Regions from separate parts of the Mesorhizobium sp. WSM4841 genome, predicted to be linked through region 2. Evidence: riboswitches for the same ligand, from Rfam matches in the RefSeq annotation. Region 2 holds a riboswitch; each other region holds the start of a gene.

Region 1 (7,738 bases), on a different contig from region 2:
GCCATCGGCCATCCCGTCACCTGGTTCGGTAGGCTGATATCCTTTCTCGACCGCAGGCTCAACCGCGCCATTGATTCCGACGCCGTCCGTCGTCGGCGCGGCATTGATGCACTGCTGATCATCGTGCTGGTGCCGGCCACCATCGCTTTCGCGGTTGAAACCGTGCTTTCGGGCATTCCAGCCGGACTGGTCCTCACGGCAATTCTGGCGACATCGCTGCTGTCGCAGAAGAGCCTGGCCGAGCATGTCGAGCAGGTGGCCGACGGACTCGACAATGGCGGGCTCGACATCGGCCGTGCTGCCGTTTCACGGATCGTCGGCCGCGATCCGAAAAAGCTCGACAAAGCCGGCGTCTGCCGCGCGGCGATCGAAAGCCTGGCCGAGAATTTTTCCGACGGCGTCGTCGCGCCCGTCTTCTGGATCGGCGTCGGTGGGCTGGCCGGCGGCGTCGCCTACAAGGCTGCCAACACCGCCGATTCGATGATCGGCCACCGCACGCCGCGCCACGAGGCCTTCGGCCAGGCGGCAGCGCGCTTCGACGATCTGATCAACCTGCCGGCGTCGCGGCTGACCGCGCTGCTCATCGTGCTGGCCGCCTTCTTCGTCAAAGACGCCGATGCCGGCAACGCCTGGCGCACAGTGCTGCGCGACGCGAAAAAACACCGCTCGCCCAACGCCGGCTGGCCTGAGGCCGCGATGGCCGGCGCGCTCGGGTTGGCGCTCGCCGGGCCGCGCTCCTATGACGGCGTCATGGTCGACGATGCATTCATGGGCGAAGGCGGCCACCGCGATGCCGAGAGTGTCGACATCAGGCGGGCACTGAAACTCTACCGGGTAGCCGACTTTCTGCTGATCGCGCTGTTCGGCTTGCTGTCGGTGATTGTTATCGCTGCGTGACGCCCGAATGGGTCGGCAAACCCGACCTACCAAGTAACACGGACTTCCTTTGCGCTTGGATCGGCTGCCTCGCCAAACCTTTTGATCGCGTATCCACCGGCAGCTACGGGAAAAGATCTCAATACGGGTTCGACTACAACAAAAAGTCGTTCAGCGTTTGGCCCATACATGTAGAGGATGCATTCGCCCTCACCAAACAAGTCACCGTCAAACTCGCCGACCGACGCATCCTCGATAGCTTTCTCTAGCCGATCCTCGAGCGCGTAAATGGATTCGCGTTCTTGCGACGCTCCAAATTGACCGTCCTTCAGAAGAAGATAGACGATTACCGCCTGTTCCACGAACAATCTCCAGCTTGCCTAGCGATCAGAATTCTATCCCCTGCCATAAGGCGGGCGCCGAAACTCTACAGGGTCGCCGACCTAGTGCTGACGCGCTGTTCGGGAGATCTCGGCGGTCGTCATTATGGCGTGATCGACGCTCGAGATCGAGCGCAAAACAAAAACCCGCCTCGCGAGCGGGTCGGCGGTGCGAATCAGCACTATAGAAGAATCAGTATCATAGCTGCCGGCACAAAGCAAGAACAATACAGCTTGAGGTTGTCGAAAACCGCAGGTGAGATCCGATCTCCCCCGCAAGGGGAGATCGGCAATTTTACCAGCGTCACCGCCACCAGCACCGCAATGCTTGAGGGTGCCCTGCCGAAGCGCAATCACCCCTCAGAATTCAATCCCTTGCTGCGCCTTAACGCCGGCGGAAAAGTGATGTTTGGTCACGCCCATCTCGGTGACCAGATCGGCGGCATCGACCAGCGCCGGTTTGGCGTTGCGGCCGGTGACGACGACATGCAGGTTTTCGCGGCGCCCTTTCAGCGACGCCACCACTTTGTCGAGATCGAGATAATTGTAGCGCAGCGCGATATTCAGCTCGTCGAGCACCAGAAGGCTGATCGATGGATCGGCCATCAGTTCGAGCGCCTTGGCCCAAGCGGACTCGGCGGCGGCGATATCGCGCTTCAGATCCTGCGTCTCCCAGGTGAAACCCTCGCCCATCGTGTGCCAGACGACCCGGTCGCCGAAGGCGGCAAAGGCGTCCTTCTCGCCGGTGTGCCATTTGCCCTTGATGAACTGGACGACGCCGACGCGCCTGCCGTAGCCGAGCATCCTCAGCGCCAGCCCGAAGGCGGCAGTGGTCTTGCCCTTGCCGGGCCCGGTGTTGACGATCAGCAGCCCCTTCTCGACCGTCTTTGCCGCGACCTCTGCGTCCTGCACCGCCTTGCGCTTGGCCATCTTGGCGCGGTGGCGTTCCTCGTCCCTGTCGTCGATATCGGTCATCTCATTTCACCTTGAGCGGCAGTCCCGCCACCATCAGCAGCACTGTGCCGGCGACGGCCGCGACCTGCTGGTTGAGCCGGCCGGCGGCATCGCGAAACCGGCGAGCCAGCGCATTGTCGGGCACGATGCCCTGGCCAACCTCGTTGGAAACCACGAACCATGGCCCGCGCGGCCGCGACAGCACATCGGCCAGCCCTCGGCATTCGGCCTCAATGTCGCGTTCGGCCAGCATATGGTTGGTCAGCCACAGCGTGAGGCAATCGACGAGGACAGGCCGGCCGTCAGGCAACGCCTCAATCGCGCCGACGAGATCGAGTGGCGCGTCGATGGTCGTCCAACCCTCGCCGCGCCGCGACCGATGCAGCGCGATACGCTCGCGCATCTCGTCGTCATAGGCTTGCGCCGTAGCGATATAGGCCCACGGCGCCGGACAGGCCGTCACCAGTCTTTCGGCATGCGCGCTCTTGCCGGAGCGCGCACCGCCGATGACCAGGGTCAGCTTGCCGCCGGGAGCAGCGCGATCAGGCAAAGCTGTCGCGCAGGCCGGTCGTGCTGCCGGTCAAGCGGCCGCGCACCACGCCGACGACGGCGCCGAGCACCAGCCAGAACACCAGATTGGTCAGTGTCACCGCCACCACGAACTGGTGGTGCAGGGCTTCCGGGATCGGCGATTCAAAACTGTCGGGCTGCGGCGCGCCGACGATATGCGGCGCCACGATCCACGCCACGGCAAGCAGCGCCAGCGGCAGGGATTTGCGAAAGGCGAGCAGCCCAAGACCGGCCGCTGTCGCTACCACAGTTGCCGTCCACCAGATCTGGCGCTGGGCGAGATCGGCAGCCGGCATAGCCGGCAGTTCGGGAGGCAGGCCAAGGTTCGGAGCCAGCGTGAACACAGCAAAGCCGGCAAGGCCCCAGAACAGGCCCTGACGCCAATTGCCGATGCCGCCGGCGAACTCCGAAGCGGCGACCAGGATCAGCGCAAAGCCGATGCCGGTGACGACGTTGGCAACGACGTTGAAGGCGAAGCGCTCGAAACCGTCGGCCGGCGCCCAGCCTTCGTCTTCCGCAGCCGGAGCGGCCGGTTCGGCGCTACTCATGGCATTGGCGTCCGTGGCGTTCGCGGCCGGCGCCGCGGCGTGGTCATGCGTGTGGCCACCGCCGGCCTGCTCGTAGACTTCCGCCTTGAGAATGAGCGGCACGGTGGCGTAGGCCTGCATGCAGGCGAGAACGACGCCAGCCACAAGCCCTGCGATCGCCGCGATGAACACGACGTTGCGAAACAGTGTCATGATGTCGGCCCCTCGTCAGTGGCAGGGAAACGCCATCGAATGGCGATAGTCGTGGGCGGCATTGTGGACCGCATCGATATGCGAGAAGCCGACAAAGCCCATGACGAAAATGCCGAGAAATGCAGCAAGCGCCAGCTGCACGAAGCGCGACTGCGAGGAGACGGAAGCGACGAGCGAGACGGAAGCGGTATTCATGTCTTGTCCTTTCGCCCTCCACCCGAGGGCATAGAAATCAGTTCTCCTGTCGCCGGCAGGTCTCCTGGCTCGCGGATCAGCGCCCTTCCCCACCTTCCCGAAGAAGCTCTTCCCGAAAGAAACTCTTCAGTGGCATATGGAGAGGACTACCGCACACAGTTGCGGGGGCAGCCACGGCATTGGGCGAATTTTGCCCTTACCGCATTCCCTTTAGAGCGCCGTGCGTCCGAATGGACGCACAAAGGACGCTCTAACACTTAGACTCTGCGCATGACCTTTCCGGAACCGATTCCGGTTCCGGGTTCATGCGCGGTTCCAAACGGAACCGACGACAGCCGCGACTATAGGCAGAATCGCCGTGCCCGGCAAACCAAATTCCGCCAGCTACCAGCGCGAATGCGCCGTCTCTGGAACCAGCCGGCCGGCGCCACGAGGCCGGAGTGCTGATGCCCGAGGAATATGGCCCGCATCGCTTCTAATGGGTGCGTCAGCGGCATACGGCGCTTTCACCGACGCCCTGAGCATCAACGGGATTTGGCCCTGTCTTCTTTTGTCTGGGGCAACCATGATAGTCGTCTTGCAGTGCTGAATCAGATTGCGAGACCATGAGCATTTCTACGCCGACCGTTCAGGACCGATCCAAGCGCATCATCGCCATCGACGTCGCCCGCGGCGTCGCTTTGCTTGCCATGGCGAGTTACCATTTCACCTGGGATCTCGAATTCTTTGGCTACACCGATCCCGGCCTGACCGCCTTCGGCTGGTGGAAATTCTACGCGCGCTGCATCGCTTCGACCTTTCTGTTCCTGGTCGGCGTCAGCCTGTTCCTCGCCCATGGCAAACTGATCCGCTGGGACGGCTTCTGGAAACGCTTCGCCATGGTCGCCGGGGCGGCGCTCGCCATATCGGCTGCCACGAGGCTTGCCACGCCGGACAGTTTCATCTTTTTCGGTATCCTGCATGAGATCGCGCTCGCCAGCCTGCTCGGCCTGGCGTTCCTGCGGCTGCCGGCGCTGCTGACGCTGGTTATGGCAGCTTTCGTCATAACCGCGCCGCTCTACCTCAGGTCCGAGACCTTCGACCATCCGGCCCTGTGGTGGGTCGGCCTGTCGGCAACCAACCCGCGCTCCAACGATTATGTCCCGCTGTTGCCATGGTTCGGCGCTGTGCTTGCGGGCATCGCGACGGCAAAACTCGCCTCCGCCTCCGGCCTGCTGACGCGGTTGGCAGGCCTGACGCCCGGCAGCTGGACAAATCCGCTGGTCTTTATCGGCCGGCACAGCCTCGCCTTCTATCTGATCCACCAGCCGGTGCTGATCGGCTCGATCTGGCTTTTTTCGCAAGTCATGCCGGCACCGGTCGAGACCAGGCAGGTCACCTTCCTGAAAGAATGCCAGACTTCGTGCGAGCAATCGCGCGACACGGAGTTCTGCTCCAGCTATTGTGTGTGCATGCTCGATACACTCGAGGGCGAGGCCACGCTTGATCAGCTCTACCGCAACGACCAGGCTGCGGAATGGAAGGCACATCTCGACGAGCTCGCCGGCGCCTGCACTGCCAAAGCCGACAGCACTTTGATGGAGGGAGGAGCACAATGACCGACCATCAACAGAAACCTGGGCAACAGAAACCGGGGCAGCCGAAACCGGGGTTTATACCGTGGCCGCCGCTGATCTATGTCGCGGCCATCGCCGTCAGCATCGCGCTTGGCTTGCTCTATCCGCTGCCATGGATCGGCGGCCTTCTGGGCGACATCCTGTTCGCGGCCGGCTGGGTGGCATTGTTCGGCGTCGTCGCACTCTGGTTCACGGCAATCCGCACCATGATCCGGGCAAAGACGACGCTCCACCCAAACGCCGTGCCGGATCACCTGGTCACATCTGGCCCCTTCGCCGTCAGCCGCAACCCGATATATCTGGCCAACACGCTGCTGATGATCGGCGTCGCCCTTATCTCGGGGATCGTATGGTTCCTGCCGCTGGCGATCATCGCCGCCTTCGCAACGCAGAAGATGGCGATCGAGGGCGAGGAAAGAGTTCTGACGGCGAAATTCGGCAAGAAATACCGGGATTACGCTAAAAAGGTGCGGCGCTGGATTTGAAGCGTGCGGCAAGGTCTTTTTAAGAATTCGCTCTGGCAGAAAACCACACTAGCTGGCCGCCAGAGTAGAATTGTCAAAAAAGGCCGCTCACGTGTTGACGCCGAGCTCCACCAATCGCTCGACGCAGGATTCCTCGGCCTGATCGAGTTCCGCCAGCGTCTCTTCGAGGTCGCGGCGCTTCTGGCGCAGATCCTCGCGCTTTTCCTCGATGCGTTTGATCATCAGGTTGAGCTGACCGACCTCCCCGGGCGGCTCCTTGTACATCTGGATGATTTCGCGGATTTCGTTGATCGAAAAGCCGAGCCTCTTGCCGCGCATGATCTGGCGGATGAGATGCCGGTCCGACGGGCGAAACAGCCGCGTGCGGCCGCGCCGCACCGGCTGCACCAGCCCTTCGTCCTCGTAGAAGCGCAGCGTCCGCGTCGAAACATCGAATTCGCGGGTCAGTTCGGTTATCGAATAATATTCCCGCATCGTCACTCCAAAAGCCCGGATAGCGGCGCGATCGCCCATTATGCGGCGATGCCCTTCATTCACAAAAGGGCTCGTCCCGCACCGGAATCGACCGGCAGCTCTCCATCGAAACCTCGCACGCAACTTACGTAAAAGTCAATTGAAGGGCCTTATCCGGCTCCCGCGCCCAGATGCAGCCACCAGGTGGCAAGGCTAAGGAAGGCGAGGAAACCGATAACGTCGGTAATCATCGTCGTGAAGATTGATGATGAAATCGCCGGATCGGCGCCGAGCCTGTCGAGGAACAGCGGAAGCAGAATGCCACCGAGTGCCGCAGCCAGCATGTTGACGATCATCGCCGCGGCAATGACGAAACCGAGATCGGGATTGTGAAACCAGAAGCCGGCGACCAGCCCGAGGATCGTTGCAATGACCATGCCATTCAGCAGGCCGACCACAACCTCGCGGCGAATGACGCGACCGGCATTGTAGATATCGAGGTCGCGTGTGGCGAGCGCGCGCACGGTCACTGTCATCGTCTGCGTACCGGCGTTGCCGCCCAGCGAGGCGACGATCGGCATCAGTGCGGCAAGTGCGACCATTTCCTCGATCGTTGCACCAAACATACTGATCACCGAGGCCGAGATGAAGGCCGTACCGAGATTGACGAGCAGCCACGGAACGCGCGAGCGCGAAGTCGAAAGAATGCTGTCCGACAGTTCTTCGTCGCCGACACCGCCCATGCGCAGCAGATCCTCCTCGGCCTCCTGCTGGATGACGTCGACCACGTCGTCGATGGTCAGCACGCCGACCAGCCGCTCGTTCTCGTCGACGACGGCGGCGGAGAGAAGGTCGTATTGTTCGAATTCGCGCGCTGCCTCTTCCTGGTCCATCGTGGCCGGAATGGCGTGCCTGGTCTCATGCATGACCTCTTCGACCTTGATCGAGCGCTTAGTGCGCAGGATCTGGTCGAGATCGATGGCGCCGAGCAGCTTGAAGCTCGGATCGATGACGAAAATCTGGCTGAAGCGGTCGGGAAGGTTATTGTCCTCGCGCATATAGTCGATGGTCTGGCCGATCGTCCAGAACGGCGGCACCGCGACGAACTCCGTCTGCATGCGGCGGCCGGCGGTCTCTTCGGGATAGTCGAGCGAGCGGCGCAGCCTGATCCGCTCGGTGAACGGCAGTTGCGACAGGATCTCGTCCTGGTCTTCCTTTTCGAGATCCTCAAGAATGTAGACCGCGTCGTCGGAATCGAGATCCTGCACCCCCTGGGCAATCTGCGCGTTGGGCAGACTGTCGACGATGTCGCGGCGGATCGCCTCGTCGACCTCGGTCAGCGCGGAAAAGTCGAAATCGGCGCCCAACAAGTCGACCAGCGCGCGGCGTTGTTCGGGATGAAGCGCCTCGAGCAGATCGCCGAGTTCCGATTGGTGCAGGTCGTCGACTTCACGCTTCAGCGTCAGCGT
Region 2 (7,738 bases):
TGAACACCGGGCTTCAGACTGTCGAACATCCAGCGCGTGCCGAGGCTGCCGGCCTGCGCTTTCACCGTCACCGCGATCGAGAACGGCCGCGACGGCGAGGACGACAGCGTATAGGTCCGCATCAGCGGGCCGTCGGTGGTCGGCAGTTCAAGCGTCACGAACTGCCCCGGTCTGTAGCGGAACCAGGTCTGGTTATCGGAGCGGAAGGTGAAGGTCTTCACGTCAGGCGCCTCGTCGCTGACGCCGATCACTTCCAGCACCTGGAGCCTGTCGTTCCAGGGCGCCATCTCGTCGAGATGGCGGTAGAGGCCAAGGTCCGTCATCGCATTCATCCCCTTGACCTCGCTCAGGCGACGCTGCGCAGCGCCGGCCGGCCGGCCTCGGCAAGGCGCGGCCCGATGAAGGAGGCGTACCATTCGACGAACTGGATGACGCCGCCCTCATGCAGTTCCGAATAGGGGCCGGGCTCATAGGCCGGCGACAGGATGCCGAAGGAGTTTTCCTCAACGATGCGGCGGTCCTGGTCGTTGGTCTCGGTCCAGACATGGGTGAGATCGGCGAGGTCGTAATCGACGCCTTCGACCGCGTCCTTATGGACAAGCCATTTGGTGGTGACGGCCGTTTCCGTGGCACTGATCGGCAGCACGCGGAAGGTGACCGCGTGATCGCCGAGGATATGGTTCCAGGTCGTCGGATAGTGATAGAGCAGCAGCGAGCCGATACGGTCGGTCGAAACGCTGTCGGAAAGGTTCTTCTTCACCGCGCGTCTTCCCGTCATCGTATAGCTGACGGCGTCGCGCAGCAGCGGCGCGCGGGTGGCGCGATACTGCCCGGCCGGATCGATGCGGAACTTGCTCGGCAGGCCCGCCGCCTCGCATTTCGCCCAGTGCGCGAGCATCTCCGGATCGCTGTCGGCGCCCTGCACGCCGGTCACGGTCGGCGCTTCCGGGAATGTCTTGCACAGTTCCGGATGGTTGCCGGCGCAATGATAGCACTCGCGGTTGTTCTCCCAGACGAGCTTCCAGTTGCCCTTCTCGACGATGGTCGATTCGAAGGCGACCTTTGCCTCGCGCAGCCGGTGCGGCAGGAGGTAAGGCTCGATCATGGCGCGCATCGGCGCGAAATCGGCGGGCTCCTTGGCCAGGCAGACGAAGATGTAGCCACCGATGCTTTCGCAAGCCACCGGCTTCAGGCTGAACTGGCTCTTGTCGAAGCTGTCCGCCATCTGCCTTGCGAACAAGAGCCGGCCGTCCAGCTCGTAGGTCCACTGGTGATAGGGGCAGACGAGCTTCGCCGCCGTACCCTTGTCGGCGTTGCAGACGCGGCTGCCGCGATGCCGGCAGGAATTGTGGAAGGCGTTGATCTTGCCTTGCTGGTCGCGGACCAGCACGACCGGATAGTCGCCGATCTGGGCGGTGATGTAGCTGCCCGGCTTCGGCAACTCGCAATCGTGGCCGATGAACACCCAGTCGCGATACCAGATCAGCTCCATGTCGAGCTTGAAGAAATCGGGATCGGTGTAGAAGGGCTGCTCGAGCGAGTAGCCTTCCCTGCGGCCGTGCAAGAGCCTCAGCATGTCGTTGCGCGCATCCATGTCCTGTCCTCATAGCCGTCGCATCGGCCCGAAATCGGAATCGATTTCGGAAAGCACGATGCGCAATTCAAAGTCTTGGAGCGTACTTTGTGCGTCCAAATGGACGCACGTCGCTCCAAAGACTGAACTGGTGGTGATGGAGGGAGGATCGGCCGCAAGCCGGCGACAGGGCCGGACATGCACTATCCACCTCTTGACCGCCCACCGCGATCAGTCGAGTCTAGAAATCTCGGGCTGGTTTCCGGGCTCTGGAGTGTCCTTGCGGACCATCGCGACACCTTCCCAGGCTTGGGCCCAGTGGTCTCCCGTTGCGACTTGAACTCCACCACCGTTGCGGGGGCAGCGCCGGGTTCTGACCGGCTTCCCAATTCTCCGCTTCGTCGTCACCAAGCGGCACCTGAGATGGCGTGATCTAATCATGACGGCCGGCTGACTGTCCGCATGAAAGCGACATCGTATCCATGCGGCGCGACACCGCCGGCGAAACCTGTGGGCCGGGATTTGAGGAAGGTGAACTTTGCGCCTGCTGCGAGCGCTGCCGGTTCTGAAAGCGTGCCGGATTGACCATTGCAGGGCGCCGAAATGGTTAACGATTCGACAACAACTCAGCGCCGGCTTTTTAAGCCGCTTCTAAAATCGAACCGAACGGTTCGTTTCTGTTGACAATGCGTGCATGACACTGTGAACGCAGGTCCGGCAATCCGTCAATGGTCGATTAGCCTCTTTGTCCTAAACCTTTGAAAACAAGCCAGAAAGCAATGACGATAGAAGCCTCTGGTACAATTTCAAGGTGTAGATTCTTGGTCCACACGGAACAACTTCGTGATTGGAATCCGCCGGATGGCCTTCCCACATCGGGGCTGTCCGAACGACGCGAATTCCTCCCAAGACACGCCGCTAGACGGACGGAAAACTAAAGATACTGGAGTTCCAAAAATGAAAAAGATTGCTCTTACTGCCGTCGCCGTTCTGGCCATCACCGGCAGCGCCTTTGCTGGCAGCGACCATTATGGGTCCAACGGCGCCAATCAGCCGACCGCCTCGGTCGACAGTTCGTATACGGCTTCCATTCAGAAGTCGGCTCACGCTGAAAAGCCCGTCGACCAGGGCGCCGACCGCAACCTTTTCGGCAACAATTAACAGCTGATCCCAGACCATGATCCCGAAGTGGAAACCGGTTTTTGGAAAAGATCATGGTCAAACAACAAGACAAAGCGGCCAGTCCGCCGCTCGGGATCTGAAAAATTCAGGAGTACTAGAAATGAAGAAGATCATTCTTGCCACCGTCGCCATCCTGGCTGTCTCCGGCAGCGCTTTTGCCGGCAGCGACAACTTTGGATCGAACGGCGCCAACCAGCCGGCCGCTGCGGTCGACAACGGCTCGTACACAGCTTCGATTCAGAATTCGGCTTCGGCGCAGAATCCGGTTCCGGCTGACGAGAAGCCCGTCAATGGCAGCGACCGTAACCTCTTCGGCAACAACTAATGTCGATCCCAACAGCAGCGGCGGCATTGTCTTTCACAAAGACCGCGGCCGCCGCGCTGATGGGATACGAAAATCCAGGATTACTGAAATGAAGAAGATCGTTCTCACCGCTGCGGCACTTTTGATTGCTGCCGGCAGCGCCTATGCCCGCAACGACAACGTTGGCGGAACCGACATCAACAAGCAGGCGACCGTCAACGTCGACAACACGCAGACGTTTTCGGTAAGCAATACCGGCTCGCCGGTTTACAAGCTGCTCAATTCCTCGGGCGACGTACAGAAGTCCGCCCCGCAGGGCAGCGACCGGAACCTGTTCGGCCGCTAACAGCGACCTGAATGCAATGCACAAGAGCGGCGGGCCTTGCCCGCCGCTCTTGTTTTTGCCTTCGCCAAACTGCCTGATCCAGTAGTTAGGCTGCCTTTGCTTCCGCCATGTGGAGTGTGAAGGAATGTCCGTCGACGTCGAAAATATGCAGGTCGCCGGGATCGGCATTCAACCGCAACGCAGCGCCGCGCTTGACTTCGACATTGCCTGGCAGCTTGGTCACCAGCGGCAGGTCGGCGCGGCCGATGTCGACATAGACGAGCTGGACCTCGCCGAGCTGCTCGACATAATCCACCGTTCCCTCGAAAAGATAATCGGCGCCGGTGGCGATCATCAGATCCTCCGGCCGCACGCCGAAGCTGACCGAAGCACCCTTCACTGACGCCGGCGTGGCGATCGGCACCGTCGCCTTGCGCCCGCCGACATGACTGACGATGGTCGGGTCGCCTGATTTGTCGATCGTCGCCGGCAGGATGTTCATGGCCGGCGAGCCGATGAACTGGGCGACGAACAAATTGCCGGGTCTCTTGTAGAGCTCCATCGGCGTGCCGACCTGCTCGATATGGCCCTCCTTGAGCACGACGATGCGGTCGGCCAGCGTCATCGCCTCGACCTGGTCGTGGGTGACGTAGATCATCGTTGTAGCAGGCATCGACTCCTTGAGCTTGGCGATCTCGATGCGGGTGGCAACCCGCAGTGCCGCGTCGAGGTTCGACAGCGGCTCGTCGAACAGGAAGACCTTCGGGTTACGCACGATGGCGCGGCCGATGGCGACGCGCTGGCGCTGGCCGCCCGACATCGCCTTGGGCAAGCGGTCGAGATATTTGGTCAGCTGCAGGATTTCCGCCGCCTGGCGCACCCGCTTGTCGATCTCGGCCTTGCTCTCCTTGCCGATCTTCATCGAGAACGCCATGTTGTCGTAGACGGTCATGTGCGGATAGAGCGCATAGGACTGGAACACCATGGCGATGCCGCGCTTCGACGGTGGCACGTCGTTCACCACCTCGCCGTCGATCTTGAGCTCGCCGGAGGTGATTTCCTCAAGCCCGGCGATGGACCGCAGCAAGGTCGACTTGCCACAGCCCGAAGGGCCGACGAAGACGATGAACTCGCCCGACTTGATGTCGAGGTCGATGCCGTGGAGAATATTGAGATTGCCGTATGATTTCTTCACTTGCCTTAGCGTGACATCGGCCATGATTCCCTCCAGTGAATTGCCAACTCAGTCGATGCGCCCGAACCAGGCGCCGTAGCCGCCGAGGCGGATAGAGCCGGCGACAGTCTGTCCCGAAAACCCGTGCCCCGGCAAGGGCTGCAGCGAGCGTCCGCCGAGATCGATTTCGGCCGGTCGGCTGCCAAGATTGAAGGCGCAGACGATCTGCTCATTGCCCTCGCGGCGCGTGAAGGCGACCGTATCGCCCTGGCTTTCGATGAAGTCGATTTCGCCCTTGGCCAGCGCCGGATGTAAACGGCGGAAGGCAAGAAAGCGCCGGTAATGTTCGAGCAGCGAGCTGTTGTCGCCCTGCTGCACATCGACCGCTTGCGAAAGGTGCTTGGTGGGCACGGGCAGCCAGGGCTTTGCCTTGGAGAAGCCGCCATTGCTGTCGGCGCCATTCCAGACCATCGGCGTGCGACAGCCGTCGCGGCCCTTGAACTCCGGCCAGAAGCGGATGCCGTAGGGGTCCCGCAGATCCTCGAATTGCAATTCCGCTTCGCCAAGACCAAGTTCCTCGCCCTGATAGATACAGACCGAGCCGCGCAGCGACATCAGCAGCGCCGAGATCACCTTGAGATAAGCGGTCCGGTCGGCCTCGTCGGCCGCCCAGCGCGAGGCAGTGCGCATCACGTCATGGTTGGAGAAGGCCCAGCACGACCAGCCGTCGCTGGCGACCTTGCCGAAGGCCTCCAGCACTGAACGCACCTTTGCCGCGCTGATCTTTTCGGGCGCCAGGAAGTCGAACGAATAGCACATGTGCACGCGCTTGCTGCCGGCGGTGTAGGCCGCCACCACCTCCAGCCCGCGCTGCGAATCGCCGACTTCGCCGACCGCCGCCGTCGCCGGATATTCATCAAGCAGGGCGCGGAAGCGTTCGAGGAAACCGAGATTTTCGGGACGGCTCTTGTCGTAGAGGTGGTCCTGGTAGTTGTAGGGGTTTACGGAAGGAGCAGTCTGGTCGTTGCGCTGTTCGGGCGGCAGCGGCGGATTGTCCTCCAGGCCCTGGCTGTGGAAGTAGAAATTGATGGTGTCGAGGCGGAAGCCGTCGACGCCGCGCTCCAGCCAGAAGCGGGTGACATCGAGCAGCGCATCCTGGACCGCGCGGCTGTGGAAGTTGAGATCGGGCTGCTCGGCCAGGAAATTATGCAGGTAATATTGCTGGCGGCTGGTGTCCCACTGCCAGGCCGAACCGCCGAAGATCGACAGCCAGTTGTTGGGTGGCGTGCCGTCGGGCTTGGCGTCGGCCCAGACATACCAGTCCGCCTTCGGGTTGGTGCGGCTCGAGCGGCTTTCCCTAAACCACGGATGGATGTCGGCAGTATGCGACAGCACCTCGTCGATCATCACCTTGAGCCCGAGCCTGTGCGCCTCGGCAGTCAAGGCATCGAAATCGGCCAGCGTGCCGAACATCGGATCGACGTCGCAATAGTCTGATACGTCGTAGCCGAAATCCTTCATCGGCGACCTGAAGAACGGCGAGATCCAGATGGCATCGACGCCGAGCGCCGCGATATAGGGCAGCCTGCGGATGATGCCCCTGAGGTCGCCGATGCCGTCGCCGTTGGAGTCCTGGTAGCTGCGCGGATAGATCTGGTAGATCACGGCACCTCGCCACCAGTCGCGGTTGACGGCGACGTCGGGGCTCAATGTCGCTTTCACAGCGGATTGCATAAGCTCAACCTCCTTTCACCGAGCCGGCGAGCAGCCCGCGGACGAAATAGCGCTGCAGCGAGAAGAACACGATCAGCGGCACGACAATGGTGATGAAAGCCGATGTCGTCAGAATCTCCCAGTCGCCGCCGCGCGAGCCGAGCAACGCGTTGAGCTTGGCAGTCAGCACGATCTGGTCGCCCTCGGTACCGAGGAAAACCATCGCGACCAGCAGGTCGTTCCACACCCAGAGGAACTGGAAGATGGCGAAGGAGGCCAGCACCGGGAATGACAGCGGCAGCACGATCTTGACGAAGATCTCGAAATCGCTGGCGCCGTCGATGCGCGCCGATTCCATGATTTCGCGCGGCAGGCCGGCAATGTAGCTTCTGAGGAGATAGATGGCGAAGGGCAGGCCGAAGCCGGTATGCGCCAGCCAGATGCCGAGATAGGTTTTCGACGGCACGCCGAAGAAGCTGCCGACGCCGTTGTAGAGCTTCAGCAGCGGGATCAGCGACATTTGCAGCGGCACGACCAAGAGCCCGATGATGACCGCTATGAGCAATGCGCGGCCGGGAAAGCGCATCCAGGCCAGCGCATAGGCCGCGAATGCCGCGATCAGGATCGGGATGACCGTCGCCGGAATGGTGACGGTCAGCGAATTCATGAAGGAGCGGCCGATGCCTTCCGAAAACAGCACCGTGTCGTAATTGTCGGTGGTGAATTTCGGCGGCGCCGACGAGGCGTAGTAGACGCGCTGGCCGCGCTCGCCCTCGAAGGCCTTCGTTGAGGTCATGACGAAACTGCCGTCGGCGTTGAGCTGCAAGGTCTCGCCGTCGCCGAGATCGGCTGTGGTGCCGGCGGGATATTGCGTCGGCGCCGACGACTTGACGCCGAAGGCGCTGATGTCGCGGGCCGGATCGTCGCCGAAGATGTTGCCCTCGAGGACGAACTTGCCGTCCTTCTCGACTTGCGCCGAGGCGGGTGGCAGCCGGCCCGCTTCCGTCTGGGTGGAACTGGCGAACGAGTTCCACCAGCCCGAGGCGATGATCTGATCCTTGTCGCGCAGCGACGAGACGAGAATGCCGAGCGTCGGGATAGTCCAGATCGCGACGAAGATGAAGACCGCGATATGGACGCCGAAACGGCTGGCAAAGGACTTTCCGGTCGCCGCGGCCATCTCAATGCCCTCCCGTCTCTTTGTTGGCCTGGCGGATGTTCCAGACCATGATCGGAATGACCGCGATCATGATGATGATGGCGATGGTGGCGCCGCGGCCGAAATCGCCGCCGCCGCGGAACATCCAGTCGAACATCAGATTGGCCAGAACCTGGCTGTTCCATTGGCCGTTGGTCATGGTCAGCACGATGTCGAAAACCTTCAGCACCAGGATGGTGATCGTGGTCCAGACGACGGCGATCGTGCCCCAGATCTGCGGCACCATGATCTTCCAGAAGATCTGGAAC
Region 3 (7,738 bases), on a different contig from region 2:
GCTCAATGCCTACTTATTCCGCCTGCTTTGCCTGCACCGTTCTGATGAGAGATCGCATCATTTTACCTATCTCTTCGCATCGGAGCAGCAGTTCAATCTCATTGTTTCTTTCCAGCAAGCCGACCCGGCATGCCAGCAGTATGTGCGTTTCCAGTTCCTTCAACGAACCCTGCGCCATGCGCAGAAACTGAACGAATGAACCTCTATTCTCACGACCGTACCCTTCGGCGATATTGGCGGCGATAGATACCGCCGAGCGGCGCATCTGGGAGGTCATTCCATAGATCTCCTCTTTCGGAAAAATTTTGGTGAGGCGATAACAATCTTCTGCAAGCACCATCGCCGATTGCCACACCATTAGGTCGCGATAAGATTCGATCCTTTTTTCCATTCCTTCCTACTGACTACTCACTACTTCCCTACTCACTGTTTCGCCTTCTCATCCCCCGGAAGGACGTAATCCGTCCCCTCCCAAGGGCTGAGAAAATCGAAATTGCGGAATTCCTGCTTGAGCTCGACCGGCTCGTAGATGACCCGCTTGGCCTCGTCGTCGTAGCGCACCTCGACGAAACCGGTCAGCGGGAAATCCTTGCGCAGCGGATGACCCTCGAAGCCGTAATCGGTCAGAATCCGCCTGAGATCGGGATGACCCGAAAACAGCACGCCATAGAGATCGTAGGTTTCGCGTTCGAACCAGTCGGCGCCCGGAAACACACTGGTGATCGATGGCACCACAGTCTCTTCGTCCGCCTGCACCTTGAGCCGGATGCGAACATTCTGCTTCGGCGACAGCAGGTGATAGACAACGTCGAATCGCTTGGCCCGCGATGGATAATCGGCGCCGCAGACGTCGATGATCGAGATGAACTGGCATTTTGGATCGTCGCGCAGGAAGCTCACCACCTCGATCAGATCCTGCGGCTCGACCGAGATGGTGAGTTCGCCATAGGCAAACACTGCATCGCCGATCCGGCCGCTCAGCTTCTCGCCGAGATAGGTCGAGAGTTCATTCAGGCTCATCATCCCGCTCACCGCTCGATCGTGCCGGTGCGGCGGATCTTCTTTTGCAGCAGAAGGATGCCGTAGAGCAGCGCTTCCGCGCTCGGCGGACAGCCGGGCACGTAGATGTCGACCGGCACGACGCGGTCACAGCCGCGCACCACCGAATAGGAATAGTGGTAATAGCCGCCGCCATTGGCGCAGGAGCCCATCGAGATGACGTAGCGCGGCTCCGGCATCTGGTCATAAACCTTGCGCAGCGCCGGCGCCATCTTGTTGGTCAGCGTGCCGGCGACGATCATGATGTCCGACTGGCGCGGCGACGCGCGCGGCGCGACACCGAACCTCTCCGAGTCATAGCGCGGCATCGAGGTATGGATCATCTCGACCGCGCAGCAGGCAAGACCGAAGGTCATAAACATCAGCGAGCCGCTGCGAGCCCAGGTGATCAGCGCCTCGGTCGAGGTGACGAGAAAGCCCTTGTCGGCAAGCTCGTCGTTGATCTCGAGGAAGAAGGGATCATTCGCCCCCACCGGCTTTCCGGTGCTGGGGTCGAGAATGCCTTTTGGCTTCGGCGCGACGAGCGTGCCGGAATTGTCGCTCAATCCCATTCCAGCGCTCCTTTCTTCCATTCATAGGCAAAGCCGATCGTCAGCACCGCCAAAAACACCATCATCGACCAGAAACCGAGCATGCCGATCTGGCTGAAAGACACTGCCCACGGAAACAGGAAGGCCACCTCCAGATCGAAGATGATGAACAGGATCGACACCAGGTAGAAACGGATGTCGAACTTCATGCGGGCGTCATCGAACGAGTTGAAGCCGCATTCATAGGCGGAAAGCTTTTCCGGATCTGGGTTGCGGTAGGCCACCAGGAAGGGTGCGGCAAGCAGCGCCAGGCCGACGACCAGCGCCACGCCGATGAACAGGACGATGGGCAGGTACGAACTCAACAATGCGTTCATGCTGCAGCTTTCCGTTGGCGGCCAATCCACTCTGATTACAGCACCGGACCCACTTGCGGAAGCGTGACAGTTTAACCACTGAACCGTTTTAGGGGGCTCTATGCTGCAACGCGGCGAGGGTTAGCGCAGGGCTTTCGGCGAAGCAAGTCAAACCTTGTTCAAAACACGGTGCTCGACGGCATATCCGGATAAACTGGTCCGATCCGCTCCTGTTTGATTTCCTTCACTTTTTACTCCAGTTTTCTCTCCTGACATAGATGCCGCCAAAACCCTGCTAGCATGACGCGGAATCATCGCTCCCATCTTTGGTAGAACGCCAACAGAGTGCCGTCTGCATGAAGGAAAAAATCTCGCTCGCCATGGCCCGGCGCGTCGCGCTTGCCGCACAGGGGTTTGCCGATCCTCGCCCTAACAGCACGCCCAATCGCCGCCATCTGGCCCGTGTGCTTGGCCGGACCGGCCTGCTGCAGATCGATTCCGTCAGCGCGGTGGTGCGTGCCCACTATATGCCGCTTTATTCGCGGCTTGGCCCCTACCCGCTTGCCCTGCTCGACAACGCCGCCGTGACGCGCAAGCGCACGGTCTTCGAATATTGGGCGCATGAGGCCTCCTTTCTGCCGGTCGAAACCTATCCGCTGATGCGCTGGCGCATGGAGCGGGCCGAACGTGGCGAGGAAATGTATAACGGACTGGCCAAGTGGGGCCGCGAACGCGCCGCCTACATTGAAGACATTTATCGCGAGGTCGTCGAACGAGGACCGGTCGCCGCATCCGCCCTCGAAGGCCAGAAGGGAAACGGCGGCTGGTGGGGCTGGAGCGACGCCAAGCACGCTTTCGAATGGCTGTTCTGGGCCGGCCGTATCACCACGGCGTCGCGTCGTGGCTTCGAGCGGCTTTACGATCTGCCGGAGCGCGTGCTACCGCCGGCAGTACTTGCTTTGCCGGTGCCCTCCCCGGAGGATGCGCACCGCGAATTGCTGCGCATCTCCGCCCGCGCCCACGGCGTCGCGACAGCGGGCGACCTGCGCGACTATTTCCGCCTCTCTCCCGCCGACATCAAGGGTCGCATCGAAGAACTGGTCGACGCCGGTGATCTTTTGCCGGTTCGCGTCGAAGGCTGGGACAAGCCTGCCTATCTTCAAAAGGACGCCCGTTTTCCGCGCAAGATCGAGGCGCGCGCGTTGCTCGCCCCGTTCGATCCCGTCGTCTTCGAGCGAGCGCGCACGGAAAGACTGTTCGACTTCCGCTATCGCATCGAGATCTACACCCCTGCCGAAAAGCGCCAATACGGCTATTATGTGCTGCCGTTCCTGCTCGGCGAAAGGATTGTGGCGCGCATCGACCTCAAGGCCGACCGCCCCGCCAGCGTGCTGCGCGTCCATGCCGCCTATGCCGAGGCCGGCGCCCCGCCGCAAACCGCTGCCAAGCTGTTCGAGGAACTGAAGCTGATGCAAGGCTGGCTCGGCCTGGAGCGCATCGAAGTGACGCCTGCGGGGGATTTGGGCCACGCGCTGGCGGATGTCGCGGTTTCGTAATTGCCGATGTCGGCGCTGAAGCGTTTCCTCGCCGTGTCGGAACCATGCGTTGACACGACTGCCTCCACAAGCCTAAATCCGGTTCAGACGGTCTCCTCTCGGCAAAGGGAGGAGCCAAGAGGGAATGCGGTGCGAAATCTCGATTTCAAATCCGCGGCTGTCCCCGCAACTGTAAGCGACGAGCCAAGGCCGATAACCACTGGGAAAATCCCGGGAAGGCGGCACCAAGGCGATGACCCGCGAGCCAGGAGACCTGCCGTCTAGGACAATAGAATCCGATCGCCTGGCGGGTTTTCCGGGCAAGGAGCCTGATTTGGAACGCGACAGCAGTTTTCCGGCTGAGACAGCGGGCGTATTGTCCGGCGGGGACGACTCCCTGGCCGGCATCACCGTCATCGTCTGCGCCTCCTGTCGCGACGAGACCGGCTCCGACGCCGATCCCCGCGCCGGCGAGCTGCTTGCCGAAGACACGCGCCGCGCTGTATCAGGCGAAAATATCCATATCCGCACCGTCGAATGCCTCGGCAATTGCAAGCGCCGGCTGAGCGCCGCGATCCTGCGCGACGGCTGCTGGAGCTATGTCTTTGGCGACCTGACCGCGACCAGCGGCGCCGATCTCGTCGCTGGCGCAAAACTCTTCGCCACCTCGACTGACGGCCTCATTCCATGGCGCGGCCGCCCCGATTGCCTGAAGCGCGGCCTCGTCGCCCGCATACCTCCCCTCGACCTTTTGAAGGATCAGATATGACCGCCTCGCTCTCCCGCGTGCCCTGCACCGTCGTCACCGGCTTTCTCGGCGCCGGCAAGACGACGCTGATCCGCCATCTGCTCGAAAACGCCGGGGGCAAGCGGCTGGCCATCATCGTCAACGAGTTCGGCGACATCGGCATCGACGGCGAGATCCTCAAGGGATGCGGCATCGACACCTGTCCTGAGGAAAACATCGTCGAGCTGGCCAATGGCTGCATCTGCTGCACCGTCGCCGATGATTTCGTCCCAGCGCTCGACCGGATCCTGTCGCTATCGCCGAAGGTCGACTATATCCTGATCGAAACCTCCGGGCTGGCTCTGCCCAAGCCGCTGGTCCAGGCCTTCCAGTGGCCGACGGTCAAGAGCCGGGTGACGGTCGACAGCGTCATTGCCGTGGTCGACGGACCGGCGCTGGCTGATGGCCGCGTCGCCAACGACATGGACGCCCTGCAGGCACAGCGCGCGCGGGACGAGACGCTCGACCATGACGATCCGGTCGAGGAGGTGTTCGAGGACCAGCTCGCTTGTGCCGACCTGATTATATTGTCGAAGACCGACCTGATGGACGCCGCCGGCTCGGCCCGTGCCAATGCCATCATCGGCGAGCACACCGCGCGCGCCGTCAAGATCGTGCCGACCTCGCAGGGTAAGGTCGATCCGTCTGTGCTGCTCGGCCTCGGCCTTGCCGTCGAGGACGATATCGAGAACCGCAAGACTCACCACGACGACGAACTCGACCACGAGCATGACGATTTTGACTCGTTCGTCATCGACATTCCGTCGATCGCCCATCCCGATGAGCTGGCGTTGCGCGTCGCCACGGCGGCCGAGGAAGAAAACGTGCTGCGCGTCAAGGGTTTCGTCGAAGTCGGCGGCAAGCCGATGCGGCTGTTGCTGCAGGCGGTCGGTCCGCGCGTCAATCACTACTACGACCGCGCCTGGACCGCTGAAGACGATCGCCGCTCGCGCCTCGTCATCATCGGCCTGAAGGGGCTGAACCGGCCGGCAATCGAGCGTATCCTCGCCGGCTGACCTCAGGCACGAGCCGCGATGCACATCCTCACCACAACATCCGCCTCGCTCGACGATCTCGCCGAGCCTGTTGATCTCAGGCAGACGCCTGCCGATGTCGTGGCGCTGTCTTTCACCGACAGCGATCTGGCCGGGCTGGCAGCGGCGTGGAAGGCGGACGCGCATCGCCTGCCGTCGATGCGGCTGGCGGCTCTACGCGACCTGCGCCATCCGATGTCCGTCGATCTCTGGATCGACAGCGTCGCCCGGCACGCCAGGGTTATTTTGGTTCGCATCCTCGGCGGCTACGACTGGTGGCGCTACGGCTGCGACCAACTCGCCTCGACCGCCCGCGCACGCGGCATAAAACTGGCGCTGCTGCCCGGCGAATGCCGCGACGAGGATCTCCGGCTGATCGAATGCTCGACGCTGCCGCGCGAAGAGCTCAACGGCCTGCTCGATTATTTTCGCGAGGGCGGCCCGGAGAATATGACGGCGCTGGTGAATCAGCTGGCGCGGCTGGCAGGACAGGACACGGCGGTCGTGGAGCCGGTTGTCGTGCCGAAGGCGGGCTATTATGAGCCGGGACGGGGGGACGTCGTCCCCATTCTCTTCTACCGTTCGATGCTGCTCGCCGCCGATGTCGCGCCGATCGACGCATTGTTCGAAGCGCTCGGGCAGCGCGGCATCATCCCTGTCCCCATTTTCGTGTCCAGCCTCAAGGACCCGGCATCGCTGGCCTTTGTCGAGACTGCGCTTGCCGCGCTAAACCCTGCCGCCGTCATCACCGCGACGGCCTTCGCCTCCGGTGCTGAGCCCGGCGTCGAAACCCTGTTCGACCGCGCCGGCGTGCCGGTATTCCAGGTCATCGTCGCGACAACACGCCGTGACATCTGGCAAAACAATCAGCGCGGCCTGGCGCCCGCCGACCTCGCCATGCATGTCGTCCTGCCCGAACTCGACGGCCGCATCCTTGCCGGCGCCATTTCCTTCAAGGGCGAAAGCGAGGTCGATCCCGCATTGGCTTTCCGCGCGTTCTCCAACCGGCCGGAGCCGGACCGCGTCGCGCAGGTGGCGAACCGTGTCCAAGCCTTCATCCGCCTGCAGCGGACGCCGCGCGCGGAGCGCAAGCTGGCCATCCTGATCCCCGACTATCCAAGCGCGCCCGGCCGCACCGGCTACGCCGTCGGCCTCGACGTGCCGTCCAGCGTGCTGGCGATGCTGCACGACCTGAGCGAGCAGGGCTACGCCGTTGAAGGGATTCCGCAAACGCCGCGCGAATTGCTGGAGATGCTGGAGCGCAGCGAAGGTGGACTGGCACTAGGGGACTATGTCGAACTTTCGACGGAATTGCCGACAGCGGCAATGGCTACCGTGACGGCCGCGTGGGGCAATGCAGAACATGAGACAGGTTTGCGCGAAGCGCCCCCCTCTGTCCTGCCCTCTTTGCCACCCCCCCCCGGGGGGGGGGGGGCGGGGGGGGCCCCCCCCCCCCGGCGGGGCCCCCCCCCCCCCCCCCCCCCCCGGCCGCAAGGACGGTGACCGCAAGGACAGGGGCGAACGCAAGCCACGCGAACGCCACGCCAGGCAAAGCGAAGCTGCAACACCGGATGCGGCGCGCGAGGAACAGCCAGTGGTGGCCGCGGTCGCCGAAGCCGGGGAGCGGCGCGCGCACAAAGAAGCGATCCGCTCGGAAAACACCGGGCGCCAAGCTTCGCCCGAACGCAAGGCTTCGCCCGATCGCAACGAACAGCGTGCGCCGGAACGCGGCGACACCAGGCCGCAGCGCGACGGCAATCGCCCTGCCCGCCATCGCCAGGAAGACAATGATGCGACCGTCGGATTCGGCGACGACATGCCCGCTTTCATGCGCATCGTCGCCAAGGTCTGATCACAGCAGAAATTCTCAAATCCAAACAAAAATGGCCCTTTGCGGGGCCGTTTTCATGTCCGATATTTGCTTTGCTCAGGTGTGGCGCGAAAGCTGGATCTCGGCGTGCCGGTTCTAGGCGGGTCGACCGCCGCCGCGTTGGAAGCAATCGGGCGCGTCTCGCCGAAGTCTATGGCTACGAGCGGTCGACCGCGCTCTGTCGTCTCGTTTGATCCGGTGGCTACAGGTTTTTGAATTCCGGACGGGACGGCAACATATCCAGAAACGCGCGAACTTTGGCTGACGATGATCTGCCTTCCAGCCACACGGCGTGCATCGGCACCGGCGCCGGCTCGAATTCGCTTAAAACCACCTCTAGGCGGCCATCGTCCACCGAATGCCTTATCTGCCAGAGGGGCGAGTAACCCAAACCCAATCCGCGAACTGCGGCGGCGTAGATCGGTGCCATCAAATTGGATCGAAAACTGCCAGCCACTTTCACCGCCCGAGGTTTCCCCTCAATCTGAAACATCCATTCACCTGGACGCTGGTCGGAGGTTCGAACAATGCAATTGTGCTTGCTCAGTTCAAAAGGATGCGTTGGTC
Region 4 (7,738 bases), on a different contig from region 2:
GTGAAGATCAGGAGCTTCCTGAACGACGTCTCGATCAACATGTTCGTTGACGTGCTAACGGTACTGTTCTCGTTAGGGCTGATGTTCATCTACTCGTGGAAGATCGCCTTGGTCGTGGCGGTCTCCATTCCTTTGTACCTCTCGGTCTATTGGATCATCAACCGGCAGAATAGGAATCGTCAGCGCGCCGTAATGGAGAACGCTGCCGAATTAGAGACACAACTGGTGGAATCACTGGGAGCTGTCTCCACAATCAAGATCTCCGGCATGGAGAGCTTCGCCAACTTCAAGGTGGAGACCCGCTTCATCAAGATGCTGCACTCCGTCTACAGCTCCGGCCTGATCTCGATCTTCGGAGACAGCACCTCGACATTCCTCGCAACTTTATTCACCATCGTGCTGATGTGGTTCGGAACGACACTTGCCCTCGATCAGACCGTCACGCCTGGCGAATTACTCTCCTGCTATACCTTGCTAGGCTATATCACCCGGCCGATTGCCAGTCTGATCCAGACCAACCGGATCGTTCAGGATGCTTTTGTCGCAGCGGATCGCCTGTTCGAGATCTTCGACCTGGAGCCGGAAAGCGGTGGCGGCATCGATGCAGACAAATCCGACATTGGCGACATCCAGCTGGAGAAGGTCACGTTCCGATATGGTAGCCAGTTCGAGCTTTTCCAGGATCTTAGCGCCACCTTCCGCCGGGGGGAAATGACAGCAGTGGTGGGGGAAAGCGGCTCGGGCAAGAGCACCCTTGCGGCGCTGCTGCAGAATGTCTACCCGCTTGAGGGTGGATACATCCGGATCGGCCGTTATGCCCTCCAGGACCTGTCGACCGTATCCCTGCGCAAGGTTGTCGCTGCGGTGCCGCAATCGATCGATGTGTTCTCGGGCTCGGTGATCGACAACATCGCCCTTGGCGAGTTCGAGCCGGACATCGAAAAGATCCTCCAAATCTGCGATCAAATAGGGCTGCGGGAGGTGATCGAGCGCTGGCCCGGTGGCTTCCAGGCCTATCTAGGCGAAAACGGCGTACGCCTCTCCGGGGGCGAGAAGCAGCGCCTTTCGTTGGCTCGGGCTCTGTACCGGGATCCGGAGATCCTGATCCTCGACGAAGCAACCTCCTCTCTCGACTCGGTCGCCGAGGCGTTTGTCCTGCGAGTGGTTGAGGATCTGCGTCGGGGCGGCAAGACCATCGTCATCATCTCTCATCGACTCAGCACCATCCGTTGTGCCGACAAAATAATGGTCTTGGACAAGGGGCGGGTTGTTGCGGAGGGGAGGCATGCTGATCTGCTGACAGCTGAAGGCGCTTACGCTCGCTTGTGGCGGGCGCAAACCGGATCCAGCTAAACAGCTTCAGGTGAGGGGCACGGCAGAATTTTGGGGCAGTGAGGCATGGAACAGCAGCGGCGAATGTATATCGCCGTCGCTTAGTTTCAACCTTGTGGGTGTGCCGCGGTCGGCCATATCCTTCAATGCGAAAATGCGAGTTCATGTTTTGGGCGCCACGGAGCGTCCGAAAATTGTAGCTTACTTGGGGGCGCGATGAACCTGATCGATACGAGGCGCGCCGAGCTGCTCTACAGCCGCATGGGCCCGGCCATCGAAGCCTCCGGCGGCAGCGCCGGCAACACGGCGGCGGGTGTCGCCAGCTTCGGCGGACGCGCCGCCTTCTTCGGCAAAGTCTCGAACGATGCGCTCGGCGAAATCTACGCCCATGATATCCATGCGCAGGGCGTCGCCTTCAACACCAGGCCGCTCAATGGCGAGCCACCGACGGCGCGCTCGATGATCTTCGTTACCCCAGACGGCGAGCGCTCGATGAACACCTATCTTGGCGCCTGCGTCGAGCTCGGGCCTGAGGACGTCGAGCCCGACAAGGCCTCGGGCGCCAAGGTCACCTATTTCGAAGGCTATCTGTGGGACCCGCCGCGCGCCAAGGAGGCGATCCGGCAGACGGCCAGCCTGGCGCACGCCGCGGGCCGCGAAGTATCGATGACGCTTTCGGATTCGTTCTGCGTCGACCGCTATCGCGACGAGTTCCTCGACCTCATGCGTTCGGGCACGGTGGACATCGTCTTCGCCAACAGCCACGAGATCAAGTCGCTCTACCAGACATCGTCCTTCGACGGGGCACTGGCTCAGATCCGCAAGGATTGCCGGATCGCCGCCGTGACCCGTTCGGAAAAGGGCTCGGTGATCGTGCGCGGCGACGAGACCGTCACCGTCGAGGCGACCAAAATCCGGGAGCTGGTCGACACCACCGGCGCCGGCGATCTCTATGCCGCCGGCTTCCTGCATGGTTACACGCAAGGCCGCGACCTCAAGACCTGCGGCGACCTCGGCTCACTGGCGGCCGGATTGGTGATCCAGCAGATCGGCCCGAGGCCTCGTCAGAATTTGCGCCGCGAGGCCGAGCAGGCCGGGTTGTAGGGACGCATCTCGGCGAGGTGCTGCTCACCCTCCCCTTTTTGCGGGCTGTCCAGACAAGCGCTGGGAAAACACCGCGTACCCGTCCGTGAAGGATGGCGGTTCTTCTACAAATTTCTGATTATGAAGGCTCAGGAACGTTGTCGCCCTTCGGCCCAGTACTGCCGGCCGATCATGATGGTCAACACGCCCTCTTACGAAAATCGTTCTGAGCCGGGATCGTACAATTGACAGATTGCCCGACCGGCCAGCCACAGCCACCGGTCAGCCACAGCCTGCGAACCGGAGAGGGGCGCAGATGGTTCAGCTCTACCGCGATCTGCGAATTGAGACACGCCGCGGGTGAATGATTCACATAAACACATAAACATTTCTTTATACAGCATTGACAAGAAAGCGGGCAGCTGCGATTGTCCGCATGTCGTGGTTCTCCGCAAGGCGTTGCCCTAGCGGAGCTAAGAGGGAAGCCGGTGCAATGCCGGCGCTGCCCCCGCAACTGTAAGCGGCGAGCCAACCCACCAATGTCACTGGGGCGAACTGCCCCGGGAAGACGGGCAGAGGCTGTGACCCGCGAGCCAGGAGACCTGCCACGGTGAACAACGTCCACGGGCGGGGTGTCTGGTGGCCGCGGCAGCTCGGCGTTGATGCCGGCCTGTTAGCGCCTTCCTTGTCCCCGCCGCTAACCATCGGGGTATGGAATGAATGTCTCCCAGCAAGTTCCCATAGCAACGCTTGGTGTGCCGCGTATCGGTCGCCGGCGAGAACTGAAATTCGCGCTCGAAAGCTACTGGTCCGGAAAATCTTCTGCTGCCAACCTTCTGGCGACGGCGAAGGCGCTCCGTGCCGCCAGTTGGAGCGAGCAGCACGACCGGGGCGTGTCGAAAATCCCGTCGAACGATTTCTCACTGTATGACCATGTGCTCGACACCGCAGCAATGGTCGGCGCCGTGCCAACTCGTTACGGCTGGACGAGCGGCGAGGTCCCCCTCGACATCTACTTCGCGATGGCGCGCGGGACGCAAGGCGATACCGCGGGTTGCGGACATGCCAGTCACGGGCATGCCGTTCAGGGACAGCGCGTAACCGCGATGGAAATGACCAAATGGTTCGACACGAACTACCACTACATCGTGCCGGAGTTGGGCGACGATCAGACATTCGCCCTCTCGTCGACGAAACCAGTCGATCACTTTCTGGAGGCAAAAGAGCTCGGCATCCATACACGCCCGGTCCTCCTTGGACCGGTCACCTTCCTCAAGCTGGCGAAGTCTCCCGACCAAGGTTTCAATACCATGGCGCTGCTACCGCGCCTGCTGCCCGTCTACGAGCAACTCCTGCGAAATTTGGAGCTCTCTGGGGCCGACTGGGTTCAGATTGATGAGCCGGCGCTTGTGCTCGACCTTAACCCGAACGAACGAGCTGCCTTCGAATTCACCTACGGCCAGCTGTCGAAAGCCGCGCCCAAGTTGAAAATCATGCTGGCTACCTATTTCGGTCCGCTGGGAGACAATCTCGAGACCGCGCTTTCGCTGCGCCTGGCGGGCCTACATCTCGACCTTGTGCGCGCTCCCGAGCAGTTGGAGACGGTTGGTCGGCTCGCACCGAAGGATCTGGTGCTCTCACTTGGCTTGATCGACGGCCGCAACGTCTGGCGCGCGAACCTGACTGCCATTCTCGACCGTATCAAGCCGGTCATTGCCGGCTGGCCGCTGGACCGCGTCGAAATTGCGCCTTCCTGCTCGATGCTTCATGTGCCGATGGACCTGCGGATGGAGACCGCGCTCGATGTGGACGTCAGATCATGGCTGGCATTCGCCGCCCAGAAGACTGAAGAGCTGCTCGTGCTGGCCCAAGCCTTGTCCGAAGGCAGGGATACTGTAGCGGGCGCGCTCAAGGCTTCTGAAGAGGCCGCCGCCGCGCGCGCCATGTCTGCAAAGGTCCATGATCCGCTCGTCCATGGGCGAGTTGTCGGCATTGACGGCGACATGAAGCAACGAAAGAGCGCATTTGCCAAGCGCTCCAGAGTCCAGGCTGACACGCTCGGCCTGCCGCCATTCCCCACGACGACCATCGGGTCCTTCCCGCAGACGGCCGAGGTGCGCAGGGCGCGCTCCGCTCATGCGAAGGGCCGGCTGAGCTATATCGACTACCAGGCCTTCCTGAAGAAGGAGACCGAAGCGGTGGTCCGTTGGCAGGAGGAGATCGGGCTGGACGTGCTGGTACACGGCGAGTTCGAACGAAACGACATGGTGCAGCATTTCGGCGAGCAGCTGTCCGGCCTCGCCTTCACCCAGCATGGCTGGGTGCAAAGTTACGGCTCCCGGCTGGTGCGCCCTCCCATCATCTTCGGCGACGTATCGCGGCCCAATCCGATGACGGTTCTCTGGTGGCAATTTGCCCAGTCTCTGACGAATAAGCCGGTGAAGGGCATGCTCACAGGGCCAGTGACGATTCTGAACTGGTCTTTTGTTCGCGACGACGTACCCCGCGCCGAGACCTGCCGCCAGATCGCGCTCGCGATCCGCGATGAAGTGACGGACCTCGAAAGAGCTGGCGCAAAGGTGATCCAGATCGATGAGGCCGCATTTCGCGAAGGCTTGCCGCTGCGGAAGGCCGACTGGAAACATTATCTCGGCTGGGCTGTCGAATGCTTCCGGCTCGCTTCGACGGGTGTGGAGGACGCGACCCAAATTCACACCCACATGTGCTATTCGGAGTTCAATGAGATCATCGACTCGATCGCTGAACTGGACGCGGACGTCATTTCGATCGAGACGTCGCGCTCTAAAATGGAACTGCTAGACGCCTTCACGAAGTCCAAATATCCGAACGAAATCGGTCCTGGCGTCTACGACATTCACTCACCACGTGTCCCGGAGATCGGCGAGATTTTGCATCTCGCCCAACTTGCCCGCGAGCGACTGTCGGACAGCCAATTGTGGGTGAATCCGGACTGTGGCCTCAAAACAAGGAAATGGGAGGAGGTCCGCCCTGCCCTCGTGAACATGGTCGCTGCAGCATTCGCCCTGCGGGAGAAAGCGCAGGCGCAGGCCGCTGGGCCACTGTGACCGGCAAACATGTGACCAGCGGGCTCCGCGGATGAGTTCAAAGCAGAAGGGACGGCATCGAAAAGCCGCCCAATGATTGGTAGAGGCCCCACCCTTGTCGTCCAGCCGAAGGCCCGCTGGACGGCTGAGCGGCGGAGCAGGATCTCGGAAGCCGCTTCTGGTCCGAGGACGGATGATTTCAACCAGGAACTGGAGTAAGGCGGCTTTGCCCGTGAGCTTCAGCCTCTCACAGCGCCAGCGGTCAACAGACACTTCACCGAGGGGCGAACGATGCCGCCTGTGCACCGACACATCAAGATATCGGCGGCCAGACCGACCATCGAGAGCATCGTGTCGAGTGATTGCGTCGCATGTGGCGGACATCGACGAAATAGCCATGCCGCCCAGCTGCAAGCTGCGACCATTCCTCATCGCTTGAATTGAAACTTCGCTGCATCTGGCGTGGCGCTTGCTCCGCTTCCGCTGAGGTTCGCTGGACTGGGTTTTCAAGCGCACGGATCGCTGTGGAATGTTGCTTCGACACAAAGGAAGGCGTCAACATTACGATCGGTCCAAGGATCTCAGGTGTTCTCCGAGCCTACCTTTTCGTTGCGCAGGCTACCGGAGCAGGGCGAGGAGCGAAATCAACCAAGCGTAAGGAGCACCCGATGTCGAACATGATGAAGGCGCTGGTGAAGGCCAAGGCTGAACCGGGCATCTGGATGGAAGAGGTGCCGGTGCCGGAGATCGGCCCAAACGATGTGCTGATCAAGGTCAGGAAAACCGCGATCTGCGGCACCGACGTCCATATCTACAATTGGGACCAGTGGGCGCAGAATACGGTGCCGGTGCCGATGGTCACCGGCCATGAGTTCGTCGGCACGGTCGCCGATTTCGGCGCCGCTGTCACCGAATACAAAGTCGGCCAGCGCGTGTCGGGCGAGGGTCACATCGTCTGCGGTCATTGTCGCAACTGCCGCGCGGGCCGGGGACATCTGTGCCGCAACACGCTCGGCGTCGGCGTCAACCGCCCCGGCGCTTTTGGCGAGTATCTGGCAATCCCGCAGCACAATGTCGTGCCGATCCCCGACGATGTGCCGGACGAGATCGCCGCGATCTTCGATCCCCTCGGCAACGCGGTCCACACCGCTCTGTCCTTCGATCTGGTCGGCGAGGACGTGCTGGTCACCGGTGCCGGGCCGATCGGCATCATGGGTGCGCTGGTGGCGCAGTGCGTCGGCGCGCGAAAAGTGGTCATCACCGACATCAACCCGGTGCGGCTGGCGCTGGCGAAAAAACTCGGCGTCCAGCATGTGGTCGACGCGTCGAAGGAGAAGCTGCGCGATGTCATGCCGGCGCTCGGCATGACCGAAGGTTTTGACGTCGGTTTGGAGATGTCGGGTGCGGCGCCCGCCTTCCGCGACATGATCGACACCATGAACAATGGCGGCAAGATAGCGATTCTGGGCATTGCGCCCACCGGCTTCGAGATCGACTGGAACAAGGTCATCTTCAAGATGCTGCATCTCAAGGGCATCTATGGCCGCGAGATGTTCGAGACCTGGTATAAGATGATCGCGCTGGTGCAGGGCGCGCTCGATGTGAGCGGCCTGATCAGCCTCCGCATCGGCATCGATGATTTTCAGGTAGGCTTCGATGCGATGCGCAGCGGCAGTTCCGGCAAGGTGGTGATGGACTGGTAGGGCGATTGGCCGGAAGTAGCCTTTCGGCAACGCTGGAGGGACAGCACCCTCTCTGGCCTGCCGGCCATCTTTCCGCGGAGGGAGCATGGCTGGTGCAAGCAATAGCTCCTCCGCAATGTGCGCCGCTCAATCGCCCGCGACGCATCGTGGGCGATCAGAGGACGCTGCGCTTGTGGCAATTCGCCCAGATCGGTCAAGGAATGCTCACAGGCCTGACGCGATCGGCTGTTTTCCAAACGCCTATGATCGAGGCCGAGGTGTTGTGGGCCTTTCAGTCGGCAAGATGGGGTATGTTTTCTCCGACAGCTTCCCGGTCAGCGAATGAAGAAAGGCAACCAGCTGATCGATTTCCTTTTGCGTTAGTTCTTCGCCAAGCTGGGTGGTGCCCATGATTGCGACGGCCTCTCTCAGGTCCCAGACCTTGCCGGAATGAAAATATGGCGCGGTGATTGCTACGTTGCGCAGCGAAGGCACGCGAAAAACATAGGAATCCTCTGGTACATTGGTGACGGCGAATCGTCCCTTGTCGTTCTCCGGCAGAACGTCGGCGGTGGG

What was found. Region 2 has a riboswitch for cobalamin ahead of AC0L14_RS03855 (aromatic ring-hydroxylating oxygenase subunit alpha). Riboswitches for the same ligand answer to the same signal wherever they lie in the genome.
Region 1: linked by a shared signal. The riboswitch ahead of AC0L14_RS05415 (CbtB domain-containing protein) and the one ahead of AC0L14_RS03855 (aromatic ring-hydroxylating oxygenase subunit alpha) in region 2 are both predicted to bind cobalamin.
Region 3: linked by a shared signal. The riboswitch ahead of AC0L14_RS28445 (DUF1636 family protein) and the one ahead of AC0L14_RS03855 (aromatic ring-hydroxylating oxygenase subunit alpha) in region 2 are both predicted to bind cobalamin.
Region 4: linked by a shared signal. The riboswitch ahead of metE (5-methyltetrahydropteroyltriglutamate--homocysteine S-methyltransferase) and the one ahead of AC0L14_RS03855 (aromatic ring-hydroxylating oxygenase subunit alpha) in region 2 are both predicted to bind cobalamin.

The regions. Positions count from the first base shown of each region.
Region 1 covers NZ_JBVVQC010000003.1:318,171-325,908, forward strand. The annotation lists gene cbiB (adenosylcobinamide-phosphate synthase CbiB) at 1-897, shown strand, start outside; gene AC0L14_RS05395 (hypothetical protein) at 924-1,238, opposite strand; gene cobO (cob(I)yrinic acid a,c-diamide adenosyltransferase) at 1,617-2,231, opposite strand; gene cobU (bifunctional adenosylcobinamide kinase/adenosylcobinamide-phosphate guanylyltransferase) at 2,233-2,730, opposite strand; gene AC0L14_RS05410 (CbtA family protein) at 2,753-3,520, opposite strand; gene AC0L14_RS05415 (CbtB domain-containing protein) at 3,536-3,715, opposite strand; cobalamin riboswitch at 3,753-3,969, opposite strand; gene AC0L14_RS05420 (acetyltransferase domain-containing protein) at 4,321-5,313, shown strand; gene AC0L14_RS05425 (methyltransferase family protein) at 5,310-5,816, shown strand; gene AC0L14_RS05430 (MerR family transcriptional regulator) at 5,904-6,290, opposite strand; gene mgtE (magnesium transporter) at 6,440-7,738, opposite strand, start outside.
Region 2 covers NZ_JBVVQC010000002.1:391,919-399,656, reverse strand. The annotation lists partial or broken gene AC0L14_RS03860 (FAD-binding oxidoreductase) at 1-323, opposite strand, end outside; gene AC0L14_RS03855 (aromatic ring-hydroxylating oxygenase subunit alpha) at 347-1,594, opposite strand; cobalamin riboswitch at 1,810-2,010, opposite strand; gene AC0L14_RS03850 (DUF680 domain-containing protein) at 2,531-2,734, shown strand; gene AC0L14_RS03845 (DUF680 domain-containing protein) at 2,856-3,080, shown strand; gene AC0L14_RS03840 (DUF680 domain-containing protein) at 3,169-3,405, shown strand; gene AC0L14_RS03835 (ABC transporter ATP-binding protein) at 3,491-4,603, opposite strand; gene bglA (beta-galactosidase BglA) at 4,628-6,292, opposite strand; gene AC0L14_RS03825 (carbohydrate ABC transporter permease) at 6,297-7,451, opposite strand; gene AC0L14_RS03820 (carbohydrate ABC transporter permease) at 7,453-7,738, opposite strand, start outside.
Region 3 covers NZ_JBVVQC010000033.1:35,200-42,937, forward strand. The annotation lists gene AC0L14_RS28420 (four helix bundle protein) at 14-391, opposite strand; gene AC0L14_RS28425 (NADH-quinone oxidoreductase subunit C) at 424-1,023, opposite strand; gene AC0L14_RS28430 (NuoB/complex I 20 kDa subunit family protein) at 1,029-1,610, opposite strand; gene AC0L14_RS28435 (NADH-quinone oxidoreductase subunit A) at 1,601-1,966, opposite strand; gene AC0L14_RS28440 (winged helix-turn-helix domain-containing protein) at 2,302-3,501, shown strand; cobalamin riboswitch at 3,573-3,776, shown strand; gene AC0L14_RS28445 (DUF1636 family protein) at 3,815-4,249, shown strand; gene cobW (cobalamin biosynthesis protein CobW) at 4,246-5,283, shown strand; partial or broken gene AC0L14_RS28455 (cobaltochelatase subunit CobN) at 5,302-6,750, shown strand; partial or broken gene AC0L14_RS28460 (DEAD/DEAH box helicase) at 6,776-7,153, shown strand; gene AC0L14_RS28465 (LysR family transcriptional regulator) at 7,374-7,738, opposite strand, start outside.
Region 4 covers NZ_JBVVQC010000031.1:20,125-27,862, forward strand. The annotation lists gene AC0L14_RS27405 (peptidase domain-containing ABC transporter) at 1-1,353, shown strand, start outside; gene AC0L14_RS27410 (adenosine kinase) at 1,471-2,436, shown strand; cobalamin riboswitch at 2,841-3,039, shown strand; gene metE (5-methyltetrahydropteroyltriglutamate--homocysteine S-methyltransferase) at 3,156-5,501, shown strand; gene tdh (L-threonine 3-dehydrogenase) at 6,149-7,183, shown strand; gene AC0L14_RS27425 (cytochrome-c peroxidase) at 7,424-7,738, opposite strand, start outside.